3 regions of the Variovorax sp. EBFNA2 genome follow, and region 3 is predicted to be linked to each of the others. Evidence: riboswitches for the same ligand, from Rfam matches in the RefSeq annotation. Region 3 holds a riboswitch; each other region holds the start of a gene.
What was found. A riboswitch is a leader RNA that binds a small molecule or an ion and turns the genes downstream of it on or off. The one in region 3 is predicted to bind glycine.
Positions count from the first base shown of each region.

Region 1 (5,917 bases), 2.1 Mb from region 3:
CCGCCGTTGGCAACCGGGTCTTTCTTGGCGCGGCGCGTGACCAGCGTGGGCCAGTCCATCGACTGCATGTCGACGTTGAAGCCGGCCTGCTTGAGCAGTTGCGCCATCACCGGTGGAAACTTGTTGAGCACCGCGAAATCGGCCGGGTACATCAGCACCACGGGCTTGCCGTCATAGCCTGCCTCCTTGAGCAGCGCCTTGGCCTTTTCGAACTGCGGCTTGCCGGTGAAGTAGCCGGTCTTGTCGGAGGCGAAGGCCGAGCCGCAGGGGTAGATGGACGCGCAGCCGTTGTACAGCTCCTTGTGCACCAGCTGGGCGCGCATCAGCGCCTCCTGGTTGATGGCCATGAAGGCGGCCTGCGCGATCTTCGGGTTGTCGAAGGGCGGAATCAGGTGGTTCAGGTGCAGCGCGAACGAGCCCTTCGACACGGGGCTGTCGAGCGTGATGGCGGGGTTGTTCTTGAGCGCGGTGTACTGCTCGGAGGGCACCCACTCGATCATGTCGACCTCGCCGTTGGCCAGCGCATTGGCCTGCGTTTGTGCGTCCTTCAGGACGATCCACTCCATGCGGTCGACGTACACGTTCTTGCCACCGGCCGTGCCCGACGGCGCCTCGGCGCGCGGCACGTACCTGGTGTTCTTCAGGTAGACGATCTTTTCGCCGGGGCGGTATTCGTCCTTCTTGAAGATGTAGGGGCCAGAGCCGGTGGCGTCGTCGATCTGCTTGTCGGCCGGCGTGGCGGCCACGCGCGCCGGCATGATGAAGGGCGGGTTCGACGACGGCTTGCTCAGCGCGTCGAGCACCATGCCGAAGGGCTCCTTGAAGACGAACCTGAAGCTGTTGGCATCGACCGCCTCGGTCTTGTCCAGGGCAGTGAACATCTTCTGGCCCAGCCCGTCGCGCTGGCCCCATCGCTTGAGCGAGGCGAGCACGTCTTCCGAGGTGACGGGCTTGCCGTCATGGAAGGCCAGGCCCTTGCGCAGCGTGAAGGTCCAGGTCTTGCCGTCGGCGCTGGTCGTGTACTTGTCGACCATCTGCGGGAGCACCTTGCCCTGGGCGTCCACGCCGAAGAGCGTGTCGTAGACCATGTAGCCGTGGTTGCGCGTGACGAAGGCAGTGGTCCAGATCGGGTCGAGGATCTTCAGGTCGGACTGCGGCACGAGGCGCAGCACCTTACCGGTGTCCTGCGCGAAGGAGGAGGCCGCTGCCGCGGCCAGCAAGGCGCCTGCGAACAGGGCTTTCAGTTGTCGTGTCTTCAGCATGGGTCAGTTCTCCGGTTGAAAAAAGAGGGGCGCGCGCGCGGGCAACGCCGGGGGCGCGGGCGTCGTGCGGCGGTGCGGGAAACAGGTCATGAAAATGAAAGGCTCCGGAGCGAACACGGACACACCGCGCGCATCGCGCGGCGTGCCCCTGCTGTCCTTTTGCCTGAGAGATTCACCCTGCACGCACATCGCGAGGGCTTGCCCCTTCGGCGGCTGCCCTCGATCCCCTGCAAGGGGGCCGGTCAGCGCTCTCCAGCGTTAGAAAAATCCAGTCTTGGGACCTGAGCGTTATGGGCTATCGCCTTCGGTAATGCACCAGCTCGACGCATCGAGCTAGGCATTTCTCCTGGATGCTTTCTTCAAAGCAGTTTGCGTGCCACGGGGTGGCATGGGCCGCGGCAGCGGGGTCATCGGGGTTTCTCCGACAGCGCCCCGGCCCGACCGGGCGACAATGGGGGGCTCCGGCGAAAGTCCATTTCGCCCAATGAAATTTCAGCCCTCTCGACAACCCAGAACCTACGGAAGCAAGCGCATGAGCACGAAGCAACCCACCATCGTCTACACCCTCACCGACGAGGCGCCGCTGCTGGCGACCTACGCCTTCCTGCCCATCGTGCGCGCCTTCACCGCGCCGGCCGGCATCAACGTGACGACGAGCGACATCTCGGTGGCCGCCCGCATCCTGGGCGAGTTCCCCGAGTTCCTGAGCGACGACCAGAAGGTGCCCGACAACCTGGCCGAACTGGGCAAGCTCACGCTGCGGCCTGACGCCAACATCATCAAGCTGCCCAACATCAGCGCCTCGGTGTCGCAGCTCAAGTCGGCCATCAAGGAACTGCAGGGCAAGGGCTACAAGATTCCCGACTATCCGGAGAACCCGACCTCGGACGAGGACAAGGACATCCGCGCGCGCTACAACAAGTGCACCGGCAGCGCCGTGAACCCCGTGCTGCGCGAAGGCAACTCCGACCGCCGCGCGCCCCGCGCCGTGAAGGAATACGCCCGCAAGAACCCGCACAGCATGGCCGAGTGGAGCCAGGCCTCGCGCTCGCACGTCTCGCACATGCACGGCGGCGACTTCTATCACGGCGAAAAGTCCATGACCCTGGACCGCGCGCGCAACGTCAAGATGGAGCTGATCACCAAGAGCGGCAAGACCATCGTGCTCAAGCCCAAGGTCGCCCTGCTCGACCGCGAAATCATCGACTCGATGTTCATGAGCAAGAAGGCCCTGCTGGCCTTCTATGAAAAGGAAATCGAAGACGCGCACAAGACCGGCGTCATGTTCTCGCTGCACGTCAAGGCGACCATGATGAAGGTCTCGCACCCCATCGTGTTCGGCCACTGCGTGAAGATCTTCTACAAGGAAGCCTTCGAGAAACACGGCAAGCTGTTCGACGAGCTGGGCATCAACGTCAACAACGGCATGGTCGACCTGTACAACAAGATCGCCACGCTGCCCCAGAGCACGCAGGACGAGATCAAGCGCGACCTGCACGCCTGCCACGAAGGCCGCCCCGAGCTGGCCATGGTCGACTCGGCCAAGGGCATCACCAACTTCCACTCGCCCAACGACGTGATCGTGGACGCCTCGATGCCCGCCATGATCCGCAACGGCGGCAAGATGTGGGGCGCCGACGGCCGCCTGAAGGACGTCAAGGCCGTGATGCCCGAATCGACCTTCGCCCGCATCTACCAGGAGATCATCAACTTCTGCAAGTGGCACGGCGCCTTCGACCCCAAGACCATGGGCACCGTGCCCAACGTCGGCCTCATGGCCCAGAAGGCCGAAGAGTACGGCTCGCATGACAAGACCTTCGAGATCGCCGAAGACGGCGTGGCCAACATCACCGACCTGGACACCGGCGAAGTGCTGATGAGCGAAGACGTCGAAAAGGGCGACATCTGGCGCATGTGCCAGGTCAAGGACGCCGCCATTCGCGACTGGGTGAAGCTGGCCGTCAACCGCGCACGCAACTCCGGCATGCCGGTCGTGTTCTGGCTCGACGCCTACCGCCCGCACGAGGCGCAGCTGATCACCAAGGTCAAGATGTACCTGCACGAGCACGACACCACGGGCCTGGACATCCAGATCATGAGCCAGGTGCGTGCCATGCGCTACACGCTGGAGCGCGTCGTGCGCGGCCTGGACACCATCAGCGCCACCGGCAACATCCTGCGCGACTACCTGACCGACCTGTTCCCCATCATGGAACTGGGTACCTCGGCCAAGATGCTGTCGATCGTGCCCCTGATGGCCGGCGGCGGCATGTACGAAACCGGCGCGGGCGGCTCGGCCCCCAAGCACGTGCAGCAGCTGGTGGAAGAAAACCACCTGCGCTGGGATTCGCTCGGCGAATTCCTCGCGCTGGCCGTGAGCCTGGAAGACCTGGGCCTGAAGACCGGCAACGCGCAAGCCAAGATCCTGTCCAAGACGCTCGACGCGGCCACGGGCCAGCTGCTCGACAACAACAAGAACCCGTCGCCCAAGACCGGTCAGCTCGACAACCGCGGCAGCCAGTTCTACCTGGCCATGTACTGGGCCCAGGAACTCGCCGCGCAGACCGAGGACAAGGACCTGCAAGCCAAGTTCAAGAAGCTCGCCGAGGCGCTCACCGCCAACGAGAAGAAGATCGTCGACGAACTCGCGGCCGTGCAGGGCAAGCCCGTGGACATCGGCGGCTACTACCTGGCCGACAAGGCCAAGTACGAAGCCGTGATGCGCCCCAGCCCCACGCTGAACGCGGTGCTGGCCCCGGCGGTCTGATCCCGCTGCGCCTGCGTCTTCCGGGTCTGTGCTGACCCGGAAGCCTTCCTACCAACGGCCTGTTGCTCGCGCGGCAGGCCGTTTGTTTTTGTGTTTGTCTTTGCGTCTGCCGCCGTGCAGCGCGAAACTAGACGTCGATTCCCCGCCCCACTCCACTGCAAGAGAAAAGAAAGGCAGGCCCCTCATGAAACTTCGTCTGCTTGCTGTTGCTGCTGCCGCTTCGACCCTGTTCGTGGCCTTTGGCAGCGCCCACGCCCAGAGCAACTGCGACACGCTGCGCGCCGAGATCGAAGCCAAGATCGCCGCGTCGGGCGTCACCAATTTCAGCGTCCTCACCGTCGATGCCGCCGCCACGGCGAGCGGCCAGATCGTGGGCAGCTGCGACCTCGGCACCAAGAAGATCGTCTACCAGCGCGAAGGCGGTACGGCCTCGCCGCCCCCCGCCTCCACGTCAGCCCCCGCGCCACGCGGCGAGCCCCTGCTCACCGAGTGCAAGGACGGCTCGGTGTCCATGGGCGGCACTTGCAAGCCCTGAGGATCGGCAACCCATGGCTTGGCCTGCCCTGCGCCTCTTCTTCGGCCTGCTGACCCTCGTGGCCATCGGCTGGCAGCTGACGATCCATGTCCGCATGGGCTTCAACGTCGTCAACTTCTTCAGCTTCTTCACCAACCTCTCGAACCTGTTCGCGGCGATCGTGCTGGTGCTCGGCGCGCGCCGCCTCTGGCAGCCGGCGTTTACAGGGCCCGACGAAGGGCTGCGCGCCATGTCGGCCGTGAACATGGTGGTGGTCGGCATCGTCTTCTCGCTGCTGCTGCGCGATGTCGACCTCGGCGCGCTGCGGCCGTGGATCAACACGCTGCTGCACCACGTGATGCCCTGCGTCGTGCTGCTCGACTGGCTGCTGCAACCACCGCGCAAGCGGCTCGGCAGCCGGCAGCTGCTGTGGATACTCGTCGTCCCGATGGTTTATCTGGCCTACACGCTGGTGCGCGGCAGCCGCATCGGCTGGTACCCCTACCCCTTCCTCAACCCCGCCAACGTGGGCGGCTACGGCGGCGTGGCTGTCTACGCAGCAGGCATCGCGCTGACCTTCGGGATGGCGGGATGGGGGTTGCTGGCGTTGGGGAACCGGCTGGGCCGGCGCGTCTGACGCGGCCACGCGCACGGCCTGCCTTTTTCTGCATTTCGCAGGATCAGGCAAAAACCTCGTTCGATCCGGATACCGCCTCAGGCCCCTTCGCCCCGAGACTCATCCCCATGCCCGGCGCACCCTTCGCGCCGTGGCGCACCGACCTGCATGAGGAGTTTTGTATGAGTGCAATCCAGGACACAGTGGTTCTCGTCACCGGCGCCAGCAGCGGCATCGGCGAGGCGACGGCGCGGCGGCTCGCGCGGCGTGGCGCCCATGTGGTGCTCGGCGCGCGCCGCACCGAACGGCTGGCCGCGCTGGCGGCCGAGATCAACGCCACCGGCGGCTCGGCGAGCTTCCGGCGGCTGGACGTGACGCACCGGCCCGACATGGAGGCCTTTGCCGAGTTCGCCCTCGACACGCACGACCGCATCGACGTGCTCGTGAACGCCGCCGGCGTGATGCCGCTGTCGCCGCTGTGGCAGCGCAAGATCGAGGAGTGGGAGCTGATGATCGACGTCAACCTGCGCGGCATGCTGCTGGGCGTGGCGGCCGTGCTGCCGGCGATGCAGGAGCAGGGCTGGGGCCACATCGTCAACGTCGCGCCAGTGGCCATGGGCGGCGCGACGCCCGACTCGGCCGTGTACCACGGCACGCAGTACGCGGTGCAGGCGATCTCCGAAGGGCTGCGACGGGAACACGCGGGGCGTCTGCACGTCACGCTGGTGAGCCCCGACGTGGCCGAGGCTGCCGACCCG
Region 1 is NZ_CP138496.1:5,154,488-5,160,404, forward strand. Features, by position in the region: gene RZE79_RS24205 (ABC transporter substrate-binding protein) at 1-1,262, opposite strand, end outside; glycine riboswitch at 1,404-1,528, opposite strand; gene RZE79_RS24210 (NADP-dependent isocitrate dehydrogenase) at 1,795-4,029, shown strand; gene RZE79_RS24215 (DUF1161 domain-containing protein) at 4,214-4,564, shown strand; gene RZE79_RS24220 (Pr6Pr family membrane protein) at 4,578-5,180, shown strand; gene RZE79_RS24225 (SDR family oxidoreductase) at 5,342-5,917, shown strand, end outside.
Region 1: linked by a shared signal. The riboswitch ahead of RZE79_RS24205 (ABC transporter substrate-binding protein) and the one ahead of RZE79_RS03435 (D-amino acid dehydrogenase) in region 3 are both predicted to bind glycine.

Region 2 (5,917 bases), 1.8 Mb from region 3:
CGGTCGCCGTAGACGTTGTCGACGCGGCCGATCGGCGGCCAGTACTTGGCCTGCTTGAGTTCGGCCAGCGGGAACGCGCCGAGTTCGCGCGAGTAGGGGTGGCTCCACTCGCTGCCGAGCAGGCTCGCGGCGGTGTGCGGCGCGTGCTTGAGCGGGTTGTCGTCCTTCGACCAGACGCCTTCTTCGACGCGGCGGATCTCGCCGCGGATGGCGATCATCGCGTCGACAAAGCGGTCGAGCTCGGCCAGCGGTTCGCTTTCGGTGGGTTCGACCATCAGCGTGCCCGGCACGGGGAAGCTCAGCGTGGGCGCGTGGAAGCCGTAGTCGATGAGGCGCTTGGCCACGTCTTCCGCGGTGACGCCGCTGGTGTCCTTGAGCGGGCGCAGGTCCAGGATGCACTCGTGCGCGACGTGGCCGTTGGGGCTCGCGTACAGCGTGGGGTAGTGGTCCTTCAGGCGCGCACTGATGTAGTTGGCGCTCAGGATGGCCGTTTCGGTCGCGGCCTGCAGGCCCTTGGCGCCCATCATGCGGCAGTACATCCAGCTGATCGGCAGCACGGCCGCATTGCCCAGCGGCGCGGCCGACACGGCGCCCACGCCGTTCGAGGGCACGCCGGCCGTCGCATGGCCCGGCAGGTACGGCACGAGGTCTTCGACCACGCAGACCGGGCCGACGCCCGGGCCGCCGCCGCCGTGCGGAATGCAGAAGGTCTTGTGCAGGTTCAGGTGGCTCACGTCGCCGCCGAATTCACCCGGCGCGGCCACACCGACCAGCGCGTTCATGTTGGCGCCGTCGACGTACACGCGGCCGCCGTGTTCATGCACGAGTTCGCAGAGTTCCTTCACGCGCGTTTCGAACACGCCGTGCGTGCTCGGGTAGGTGATCATCACGGCGGCCAGGTGGGCGCTGTGTTTTTCGCAGGCGCGCTTCAGGTCGTCCATGTCGACGTTGCCTTGCGCGTCGCAGGCCGTCACCACCACCTGCAGGCCCACCATCTGGGCGCTGGCCGGGTTGGTGCCGTGCGCCGACGAGGGAATCAGGCAGATGTTGCGGTGGCCCTGGCCCTTGGCTTCGTGGAACGATTTGATGGCCAGCAGGCCCGCGTACTCGCCCTGCGAGCCCGCATTGGGCTGCAGGCTGATGCCCGCGTAGCCCGTGGCCTCGCACAGCCAGGCGCGCAGTTGCGCGTCGAGCTGGGCGTAGCCCTGCAGCTGCTCGGCGGGCGCAAAGGGGTGGATGTTCGCGAACTCGGGCCAGGTGATGGGGATCATCTCGCTGGTCGCGTTGAGCTTCATGGTGCAGCTGCCCAGCGGGATCATGCTGCGGTCGAGTGCGAGGTCCTTGTCCGACAGGCTGCGGATGTAGCGCAGCATCGCGGTTTCGCTCTTGTGGGTGTTGAACACCGGGTGCGTGAGGAAGGCGCTGGTGCGACGCAGGTCGTCGGGAATCAGCGGCGTGGTGCTCTCGGCCAGTTCGTCGAAGCGCGGCATCGCGGTGCCGGCGGGCACGAACAGCGCCCACAGGGTTTCGATGTCGGCGCGCGTGGTGGTTTCGTCCAGCGAGATGCCCAGGTGCTGCTGCAGGCGCTGGCGCAGGTTGACGCCGCCGGCCTGCGCACGCTCGATGATCGCGGCCGTGTCGTCGCCGGTGCGGATCGTCAGCGAGTCGAAGGCGGTGGTGTTCACCGGCTCGCGGCCCATCTGCGACAGGCCCCTGGCGAGGATGGCGGTGAGCACGGCCACGCGCTGGGCAATGCGCGTGAGGCCGTCGGGGCCGTGGTACACGGCGTACATGCTGGCGACCACGGCCGGCAGCACCTGCGCGGTGCAGATGTTGGAGGTGGCTTTCTCGCGGCGGATGTGCTGCTCGCGCGTCTGCAGCGCGAGGCGGTAGGCGGGCTGGCCGTGCGTGTCGACGCTCACGCCGACGAGGCGGCCGGGCAGTGAGCGCTTGAACGAATCGCGGCAGGCCAGGTAGGCGGCGTGCGGGCCGCCGTTGCACAGCGGCATGCCGAAGCGCTGCGTGGTGCCGCAGACGATGTCGGCATCGAACTCGCCGGGGGCGACCAAGAGAGTCAGCGCCAGCAGGTCGGCCGCGACGATGAAGGCGGCGTCGCACTGGTGTGCGTGGCCCGCGAGCGGGCGCAGGTCGTGCACGTGGCCGGTGGTGGCGGGGTACTGTGCGAGCACGCCGAAGAACTCGCCGCTCACCATCAGGTGCGGCAGCGTTTCCGACACGGTGCTCACCTTGACTTCGATGCCCAGCGGCGCGGCGCGCGTCTTGATGACCTCGATGGTCTGCGGGTGGCAATCACCCGACACCAGGAACACGTTGCTCTTGCTTTTCACGCTGCGCTTGGCGAGCGTCATGGCCTCGGCGGCTGCCGTGGCCTCGTCGAGCATCGAGGCGTTGGCGATGGCCATGCCCGTGAGGTCGCACACCATCGTCTGGAAGTTGAGCAGGGCTTCCATGCGGCCCTGCGAGATTTCGGCCTGGTAGGGCGTGTAGGCCGTGTACCAGGCGGGGTTCTCCAGGATGTTGCGCAGGATCACGCCCGGCGTGTGCGTGCCGTAGTAGCCCTGGCCGATGAAGCTCTTGAACACCTTGTTCTTCGACGCCAGCGTCTTCAGCTCGGCCAGCGCGTCGGCTTCGGTCACCGGCGCGGGCAGGCGCATCGGCTTCGCGCGGCGGATGGCCGCCGGCACGATGCCGTCGATGAGCTCCGCACGCGTTTCCGAGCCGATCACCGGCAGCATGCGCGCCTCGTCCGCTGCATCGATGCCGATGTGGCGGGCGAGAAATTCTTCGGCGTTCTCTAGTTCTTGCAAAGAGGGAAGGGCGGGAATCGGCATGGCGGTGAAGGCTCGGGGGGAAGGAACGAAGGTGCGAAGAAACTGCTGCGGTTCAGCGGATCAGGATTCGGCGGCGAACTTGTCGTAGGTGGCCGCGTCGAGCAGGGCGTCGAGCTGCGCGGGCTCGCTCAGCTTGACCTTGAAGAACCAGCCGGAGGCCAGCGGGTCGCTGTTGGCCAGCGACGGGTCGGCGCGCAGCGCTTCGTTCACTTCGGTGATCTCGCCCGACACGGGCATGAACACATCGGCGGCGGCCTTCACCGACTCGACCACACCGGCGACCTCGCCCTGTGCGAAGGTCTTGCCGACTTCGGGCAGGTCGACGAACACCACGTCGCCCAGCGCGTCCTGCGCATGCACGGTGATGCCGACGGTGGCGGCGCCGCCTTCAGCCGCCACCCATTCGTGGTCCTTGGTGTATTTGATGCTCATGAAAAAACTCCTCGTGGAAAAAATGGAATCGGGGTGCAGAGCCTAGCCGGGTCTGCGGTGTTCAGTGGCGGTCAGCCGCGGTAGTAGCGCGTCGGCACGAAAGGCATCGTCGACACCTCCATCGGCACCGGCTTGCCGCGCACGATGGCCTGCACGCGCGTGCCGGGCTCGGCAAAGGCAGCAGCCACGTAGCCCATGGCGACGCAGCGGTCGGCTGTGGGGCCGAGCAGGCCGCTGGTGACGGTGCCGATGTCCTGGCCTTCGAGCGATTGCAGCAGCGTGCCGTCGCGCACCGGAATGCGCTCCAGCGCCACGAGGCCGACGCGCTTGCGCGTGAGCGTCTCGTGGTCGGTGTGGCCGGCCGCACCCGAGGCGACGGCGGCCAGTTGGGCCAGCACCTTGGCCGCGCCCGGAAAGCCGCCTTCGCGCGCACCGCCGGCGCGGCGCACCTTCTGGATCGCCCAGTTAAGCGAGGCTTCGACCGGGGTGGTGGTGGTGTCGATGTCGTTGCCGTACAGGCACAGGCCGGCTTCGAGCCGCAGCGAGTTGCGCGCGCCCAGGCCGACAGGCTTCACTTCGGGCTGCGCGAGCAGCAGGCGGGCGAGGGCGTCGGCGTCCTTGCCGGCCACCGAGATCTCGAAGCCGTCTTCGCCGGTGTAGCCGCTGCGGGTGACGAAGGCGGGGATGCCGCCGATCTGCACCGCGCCGCCCGTCATGAACACGAAGCGCTCGATGCCGGGCGACAGGCGCGCCAGCGTGGCCGCAGCCTGCGGGCCCTGCAGCGCGAGCAAGGCGTGGTCGGGCAGGGGCTGCACCTCGCAGCGCGCGCCGATCTTCTGCTGGATGTGGGCGATGTCGGCCACCTTGCAGGCGCCGTTGACGATCACGAAGAGCGAACCGTGGCCTTCGTTGAAGAACATCAGGTCGTCGAGGATGCCGCCCTCGTCGTTCAGCAGCAGACCGTAGCGCTGCTTGCCGGCCGGCAGGTCGACCACGTCGACGGGCATCAGGGTTTCGAAGGCGGCGGCGGCGTCGGGGCCGACGAGGCGCAGCTGGCCCATGTGCGAGATGTCGAACAGGCCGGCCGCATCGCGCGTGTGCTTGTGCTCGGCCATCAGGCCGGCGGGGTACTGGACCGGCATCGAATAGCCGGCGAAAGGCACCATGCGCGCGCCGAGCTCCACGTGGAGGTCGTACAGCGGTGTCTTGAGAAGTTGGGCGTCGGAGGAAGCGGAAGAAGCAGCCACGGGGCACTCCAAAGGGGCAGTCGAAATCCATGGCTGCAACGCCACGGGCCACCCCTGCTGTCCGCTTTACCTGAGAGATTCGCCCCACGATCGGGGTTTGCTCCTTCGGTGGGCCGCATGCAATGCCACGGCCTCTCTCCAGCAAGGAAACGCCGGTGGTGGCCGGCGTCTTGTCAGTCCTTTTGCCTGAGCGTTCGGGGATCCCCTGCGCCTTCGGCGGCCCCGTCATGCGGGGCTCTCTCCTGACCCGGCGAGTGTAGTGGATCGCGGGGCCGGGGCTGGTGTCGAAGTGCTCGTGGGGGCCTCAGGTGTGGCAGCACCCCAGCGCCTCGGACGCCGGCAGTTCAGAGAGCGGCTTGGCGGAAGCGACCGCCACGGGAATGGCATCGGCCTCGCCATTCAGCACCAGATGCTTGAAGCGCTCCCAATCGAACAAGGTGCCGGGGTCGGTGCGGCGGTCCGGGTCCAGCTTGGCATGCGAGACCACGTGGGCGAGGTTGGGGTACTTGGCCCAGCAATGGCGAACGATGCGGGCCGTGATTTCGACTTGCCAAGGGGAGAACGGGTCGAGCTCCTGCTTGTTCACGACCTCGATGCCAAGCGACCAGTGGTTGACGCGCTTGGCGCCGTCGTTCACATCGGGATGCGAGGCCGCATTGCGCACGTGCCATGCCGCGAGCGCCTCCGGCACGCAGGCCCAGACGAGTTCGCCGTGCTGGTCCTCATCTTCATCGGGAACCAGCCAGTGGAACGAGGCGGCATCGGTCGGCTTTTTCATCACCGAGATGGCGCCGGCAGACGACCCACCGGCCGTTGCGTGAATGACCACCGTGGTGATGCCCATGATCGGATCGACCGATCGCTTCGTCGTGCACGTCGGCCAGTAGGGCTGCACGCCGGGGTACCACGGCTCGTTGAGGGAGACTTCGCCCGGTCGTTTCGACTTGGGAAGCGTGAAGTGATAGCTCTTCGGACTCGGCATGCTGAACCTCCTTGTTTTGGGAGTTGGGTTCTAGCAAGCAGCCCTGGGGGCCCGCGTCCCCTGGTTGAGGGATGGCGACCCGCAGCCGCCAGGTTCAGTGCACGGTTTCGGCCAGCGGCAGCAGCTTGTCGATGCGCTCGCGCAGCGAGTCGGCGCGCTCGGGGCCGGCGGCCTTCTCGATCTCGGAGAGCATCAGCGCAGCGATGGTCAGCATGGCCTCGCGGTCGCGCGCCTCGCGCAGGGCGTCGCGCATCTGGTTGGCGAAGCGCGGGTCGCGGCGCACGAACATGCGCTCGCAGATGTCGAACAGGAACATGCGCGTGGTGGCCAGCGAGCGCTTGCCGTCGAAGCTGTCGGCCGAGGTGGCGACCTGGATCGGCTCGGCGGTCGGAGCGGACGTGGGA
Region 2 is NZ_CP138496.1:2,566,943-2,572,859, forward strand. Features, by position in the region: gene gcvP (aminomethyl-transferring glycine dehydrogenase) at 1-2,852, opposite strand, end outside; gene gcvH (glycine cleavage system protein GcvH) at 2,913-3,284, opposite strand; gene gcvT (glycine cleavage system aminomethyltransferase GcvT) at 3,356-4,531, opposite strand; glycine riboswitch at 4,579-4,683, opposite strand; glycine riboswitch at 4,696-4,786, opposite strand; gene RZE79_RS11990 (N-acetylmuramoyl-L-alanine amidase) at 4,836-5,513, opposite strand; gene RZE79_RS11995 (hypothetical protein) at 5,608-5,917, opposite strand, start outside.
Region 2: linked by a shared signal. The riboswitch ahead of gcvT (glycine cleavage system aminomethyltransferase GcvT) and the one ahead of RZE79_RS03435 (D-amino acid dehydrogenase) in region 3 are both predicted to bind glycine.

Region 3 (5,917 bases):
TTGACGATGACGTCAGGACGCACGGCCCGCACCGTCTCGGCCAGCTGCTCGGGACGGCTGAAGTCGGCGTGGAAGTCGGTGCTGTCGAAATCCAGCGCGACCAGTTCGCCGAGCGGCGCGAGGCTGCGCTGCAGCTCCCAGCCGACCTGTCCGCCCTTGCCAAGCAGCAGCAGCTTCATGCGCCGGCCTTCGCCGTCGTGGCGTCGTATTGCTTTTCGACCCACTCGCGGTATGCGCCGCTTTGCACGTTGCGCACCCACTCGCCGTTCGCGAGGTACCACTCGACGGTCTTGCGAATACCGGTGTCGAAGGTCTCGGCGGGCTTCCAGCCAAGCTCGGCCTCGAGCTTGCGTGCATCGATGGCGTAGCGGCGGTCATGGCCCGGGCGGTCCGTGACGTAGGTGATCTGTTCCTTGTACGGCTTGCCGTCGGCGCGCGGGCTCAGCTCGTCGAGCAGCGCACACACGGTGTTGACGATCTCGATGTTGGGCTTCTCGTTCCAGCCGCCGACGTTGTAGGTTTCACCAAGCCGGCCGGCTTCGAGCACGCGGCGGATGGCGCTGCAGTGGTCCTTCACGTAGAGCCAGTCGCGCACCTGCATGCCGTCGCCGTACACGGGCAGGTTCTTGCCGGCCAGTGCGTTGACGATCATCAGCGGGATCAGCTTCTCGGGGAAGTGGAACGGGCCGTAGTTGTTCGAGCAGTTGGTGGTGACCACCGGCAGGCCGTAGGTGTGGTGCCAGGCGCGCACGAGGTGGTCGCTGGCGGCCTTGCTGGCCGAGTACGGGCTGTTGGGCTCGTACTTGTTCTCTTCGGTGAAGGCCGGGTCGGTCTTGGAGAGCGAGCCGTAGACCTCGTCGGTCGACACGTGCAGGAAGCGAAAGGCCGCCTTCTGGTCGGCCGGCAGCGCATTCCAGTAACCGCGCACCGATTCAAGCAGGCGGAAGGTGCCGAGCACGTTGGTCTGCACGAAGTCTTCGGGGCCGTGGATCGAGCGATCGACGTGCGATTCCGCGGCAAAGTTCACGACTGCGCGGGGTTTGTGCTCGGCCAGCAGGCGATCGAGCAGTGCGCTGTCACCGATGTCGCCTTGCACGAAGACGTGGTTCGCGTTGCCCTTGAGCGACGCGAGGGTCTCGAGGTTGCCTGCGTAGGTCAGCTTGTCGAGGTTCACGACGGGCTCGTCGCCCTGCGCGATCCAGTCGAGCACGAAATTGGCGCCAATGAAGCCTGCGCCGCCGGTAACCAGGATCATGAAGTCCCCCGCCTGTAGAAAAAAGTTTGCTTTACGCGAAATTAACAGTCAATTATCCCATCGGCGTGACGTGCCTATGTACAGGACTTGGCCCGGTCAGAGGCCCCGTCTACAATCCCCAACAATTGCAGGAGAGCGGGCCTCACGGAGGCCCTACCGAAGGCGCAAACTCCCATAAACGCTCAGGTCGGCCCGACGAAGTTCCAGGTGCAAACAAGGAACATCGGCAAGGGGTCAGTACTGCACTCATCGATACAGCCGTCTGGAGAGCCGCCACGCCATGTGGCGCACCGAAGGAGCAAACCCGCTGCGGGTGCAGCAGGGTGAATCTCTCAGGTACCGAGGACAGGGGGAGCGGCAACTTGGACAGCGGTCGTCCGGTTGCTTGCTATTCATTCAATAGCACTCCACGCCCGCCGTTCAAGCGCTGCAAACTCAAAGGTACTTGCAATGCGTGTGATCGTTCTCGGCGCCGGCCTGCTCGGCGTGACGTCGGCCTACTACCTCCAGCAACTCGGTCACGAGGTGACCGTGATCGACCGGCAGGCCACCCCGGCCGCCGAAACCAGCTTCGCCAACGGCGGCCAGATCTCGGTCAGCCATGCCGAACCGTGGGCCAATCCGAGCGCGCCGCTGAAGGTGCTGCAATGGCTCGGCAAGGAAGATGCGCCGCTGCTCTTTCGCATCCGCGCCGACATGCGCCAGTGGCTCTGGGGCCTGCAGTTTTTGCGTGAATGCACCCCCGCGCGCACCCGCCACAACATCGAACAGATCGTGCGTCTCGGTACATACAGCCGGGAAATGTTGCAGCAATTGCGTCGAGACACCGGCCTGAGCTATGACCAGCGCACGCAAGGCATCCTGCACTTTTATACGACGCAGAAAGAATTCGACGGCGCGCTCAAGCCTTCCGAGCAGATGCGCGCCCTGGGCTGCGAGCGCCTGGTGATCTCGGCCGACGAGGCCGTCAAGATCGAACCCGCCCTCGCCCACATCCGCCCGCAACTCGCCGGCGCCACGTACACCGCCGAAGACGAATCGGGCGACGCCAACCGCTTCGCGCGCGAACTCGTGAAGCTGGCCGAAGCGGCCGGCGTGAAGTTCCTCATGAGCCACACCGTGACGGCGCTGCGCGAAGCCGGCGGCAGCATCGACCACATCGAGGCCACCGACAACGAAGGCCGCTTCCAGCGCATCCGCGGCGATGCGTTCGTGCTCGCGATGGGTTCGCTGAGCCCGCTGTACGCCGCGCCGCTGGGCATCCGCCTGCCGATCTACCCGGCCAAGGGCTACTCGGTGACGCTGCCCGTGAAGGACGCATCGAAGGCGCACCAGGTCTCGCTCACCGACGACGAATACAAGCTGGTGTTCTCGCGCTACACATCCGAATCGGGCGACCGCCTGCGGATCGCCGGCACGGCCGAACTCAACGGCTACGACCGCGACCTGAACCGCGTGCGCTGCGAAGCCATCGTGCGGCGCGTCGAAGAACTCTTCCCCGGCGCCGGCGACACCGAGCGCGCGCAGTTCTGGACCGGCCTGCGCCCGGCCACGCCGAGCAACGTGCCGCTGATCGGCAAGACCAAGCTGCCGAACCTGTTCCTCAACACGGGCCACGGCACGCTCGGATGGACGCACGCCTGCGGCTCGGGCAAGTCGATCGCGCGCATCGTGAGCGGGCTCGCACCCGAGGTCGACTTCGCGTTCGCCGGCATGCCGGCCCCAACGCCACGCGCACTGCAGCCGGCCTGAACGCGACCGGCGCCGGACCTCAGTCCGGCGCAGTGAACACCGTCAGCACGCCGGTGTAGCCGTACAGGTGGTGGCGCGCGATTTCGCCGGCGGCGAAGAAGCCGACCAGCGGCACGTCGCCCAGCGCATGCCGCACGATCTGCAGCTCGGCGCCCGGTGCGCCGAAGTGCGGACCGCCGCGGCCCGAGCAGCTCACGTACACCGCGCCCGCGATGCGGCGCGCGGGATGCGGCGCGGCTTCGGCTTCGCCGGCCGCCACGGCGCGTGCGGTGGCCAGCGTCTGCTCTTCGGGCTCGAGCTCTTCGCGGATCTCGGCGCAGATGCGCATCAGGTCGGCGCGTGCCGCCTGCGCGTTGCGGCGGCAGAAACTCAGCCGCATGCCGGCTTCGGCGTTGTCGGCAATCGCGATGCCGCGGCGCGTCGGATCGAGGCCGATGATGTGGCGCACCAGCACGTCGGCACCCAGGTCGCCGGTGCGGCGCAGGCCGTCGCTGCCCGCGTCGGCCAGGCCGACCAGCGTGTTGCGCACTGCGTCGATGGCTTCCTGCGGCCGGTCGAGCGACACCTGCAGGTCGGCCAGCAGCACGTCGAGCGCCGGTTCGCCGTCGAGCGACAGCAGCAGGTTGCCGTCGGCCTCGGTGATCTCGCGCTCGCGCGCACCGCCCGTGCGCAGCGGCTGGCAGCCTTGCGTGACGCGCGACACCAGCCGCACACCCTCGCCGAACACCACGCCCGACAGGCCGCCCGAGAACACACCGCCCGCCGCGCCATGGCCGCGGATGTTGCCGTTGCCGCCGACCGCGAACTGCAGCGCGCCGCCGCGGCCGGACGAGAGCCCGCCGAACAGGTAGCCGGTGTCGGTGCGGCCCGCCATCTCGCCGATGAGCTCGCCCAGGTCGGGCGTGGCCGGGTCGGCGTGCACGAGCGCGGTGTGCGCCTCGAAGCCGCTCATTTCAGAGCTGCCCAGCGGCGCCACGCCCGAGAACACGCGGTACTGGTCGCTGGGCAGCGCGCACAGCATCAGGCTCAGGCCGGGCTCGTCGAAGTACTCGGCGTTGTTGGCCGACACGCCGATGCCGACGGTGCCCGACCAGTCGGTCACCTCGGGCAGCTCGGCACTCAGGTGATCGAGGATTTCCTGCGCCTCGCTCGCGTAGTGGTCGGTGATGTAGAGCAGCCCGAGCGTCGGGTTCGACGCGTAGTCGGGCAGCGCCATCTGCGCGCGCAACTGGGCCAGCACGAGGCCGGCGGCCATGCGCCATTGCGGGTGGGTGGCATGGCCGGTGGGAAACAGTTTCATGGTGCGTACCGACCCGTGCGTCGTCGTCTGAGGAGGTGGCTGTAAGACGTCAGCGCCGGCCGGAGGTTCGCTTGCGCGCGGCGGCGGACGTGGTTTTCTTGCGCGCGGCGGGCGCCGGCGCGGCTTTCTTGGGGGCGGCCTTTTTCGCGGCGGTCTTGGCGGCCGGCTTGCGCGCCGCCGTCACCTTGCCGATGGCCTGCTCCACGGCGTCGGCCAGCGGCTGCGCCATGGCCGGCACCTTGAGCTGCGCCGCGTCCTGCAGCGCCGTGCTCGCGATCTGCTGGAACTGCTCGGTGAGCGAGCCCCACCATTGCATCGGGTCGACGCCGGCAGCGGCAGTGGCTGGCTTGGCGCGCGACTTCTTCTTCGGCGCCGGAGTTTCTTCTTCCGCTTCGTCTTCCTCGGCCTCGTCGAACTCTTCTTCCTCTTCTTCTTCGACGGGCTCCGGTTCAGGCCGGGGTGCGGGGGCCGGCGCGGCAGGAGCCGGCGCAGGCGCCATGGCCGCGGCCTGCTGGGTGAACGCGCTGGCGATGTCTTCCATCCGCACGTTCATGCCGCGCAGGGTCGACAGCGTCATCTTCTGCACCTCGAGCGCCTGGATGGTCGCCTTGAGCGCGTGGCCGTTCTGCTCGAGCCAGTACTGGACCGTCTTCAATTCCTGGATGCGCTTGTCGACCTCTTCGACGCTCATGGTGGGCGCAACCCAGCTGGCGAGACTCGGGATGCCGGGCACCGCCCCGGCGCCCGCTGCGGCACCGCCGGCGAGGTTCTTCAGGAAGTCGAATCCGGGGACGAACTGGCTGAAGTCGAAGGGTTTGCTGGCGTTGCTCATGCGGGAGGTCTCCTGGCGGGGTTTTCTTGTGTTGGCAGCTTACTCCAAGCCCTTCGCGAGCGAATCAGAGCTCGTCCCTGACGCGGCTGAAAACCTTCCAGAACGCCGCGTCCTGCGAGGTCGCGAAGTTGATCCGCATCATCGTGCTCGGCGGGCGCCGCGCATGGAACAGCGAGCCCGGCGCGAGCAGGTAGCCCTGGTCGAGCATGCGTTGCGTGAGCGCGTCGGTGTCGACGCCGGTGTCGACCCAGCCGAACAGCCCGGCCGGCTCCGAGGCGAAGGTGCAGCCGTGCGACATGGCGAGCTTCACTGCGCGGCCGCGCGCACCGTCGAGCCGGATGCGCACGCGCTCCGAATGGCGGCGCAGCTGGCCCTGGTCGATGCACCACGACAGCGCCCGCTCGAACAGCGTGGGCGAGGTCAGCGTGGCCAGCAGCTTGGTCTCGAGCAGCCGCTCTTTCAGCGCAGGCGAAGCGGCCAGGAAGCCGATGCGCCAGTTGGGCGCCAGGATCTTCGCGAACCCGCTGACGTAGATGGTGCGCTGCAGCCCGTCGAGCGCGCTGAGCCGCGTGGCGTGCTCGGGCGCGAGGTGGCTGTAGGTGTCGTCCTCGACGATGTGGAAGTCGTGTTCGTTGGCCAGCTTGAGCACGCGGTGCGCGCTGCCCGGCGTGAGGCTGTAGCCGGTCGGGTTGTGCAGCACGCTCACGCTGACGAAGAGCTTGGGGCTGTGCAGCTTGCAGTACTGCGCCATCACGTCGAGGTCGGGCCCGTCGGCGCG
Region 3 is NZ_CP138496.1:771,077-776,993, reverse strand. Features, by position in the region: gene rfbD (dTDP-4-dehydrorhamnose reductase) at 1-179, opposite strand, end outside; gene rfbB (dTDP-glucose 4,6-dehydratase) at 176-1,255, opposite strand; glycine riboswitch at 1,374-1,463, shown strand; glycine riboswitch at 1,508-1,614, shown strand; gene RZE79_RS03435 (D-amino acid dehydrogenase) at 1,706-3,007, shown strand; gene RZE79_RS03430 (FIST C-terminal domain-containing protein) at 3,027-4,307, opposite strand; gene RZE79_RS03425 (PhaM family polyhydroxyalkanoate granule multifunctional regulatory protein) at 4,357-5,139, opposite strand; gene RZE79_RS03420 (PLP-dependent aminotransferase family protein) at 5,204-5,917, opposite strand, start outside.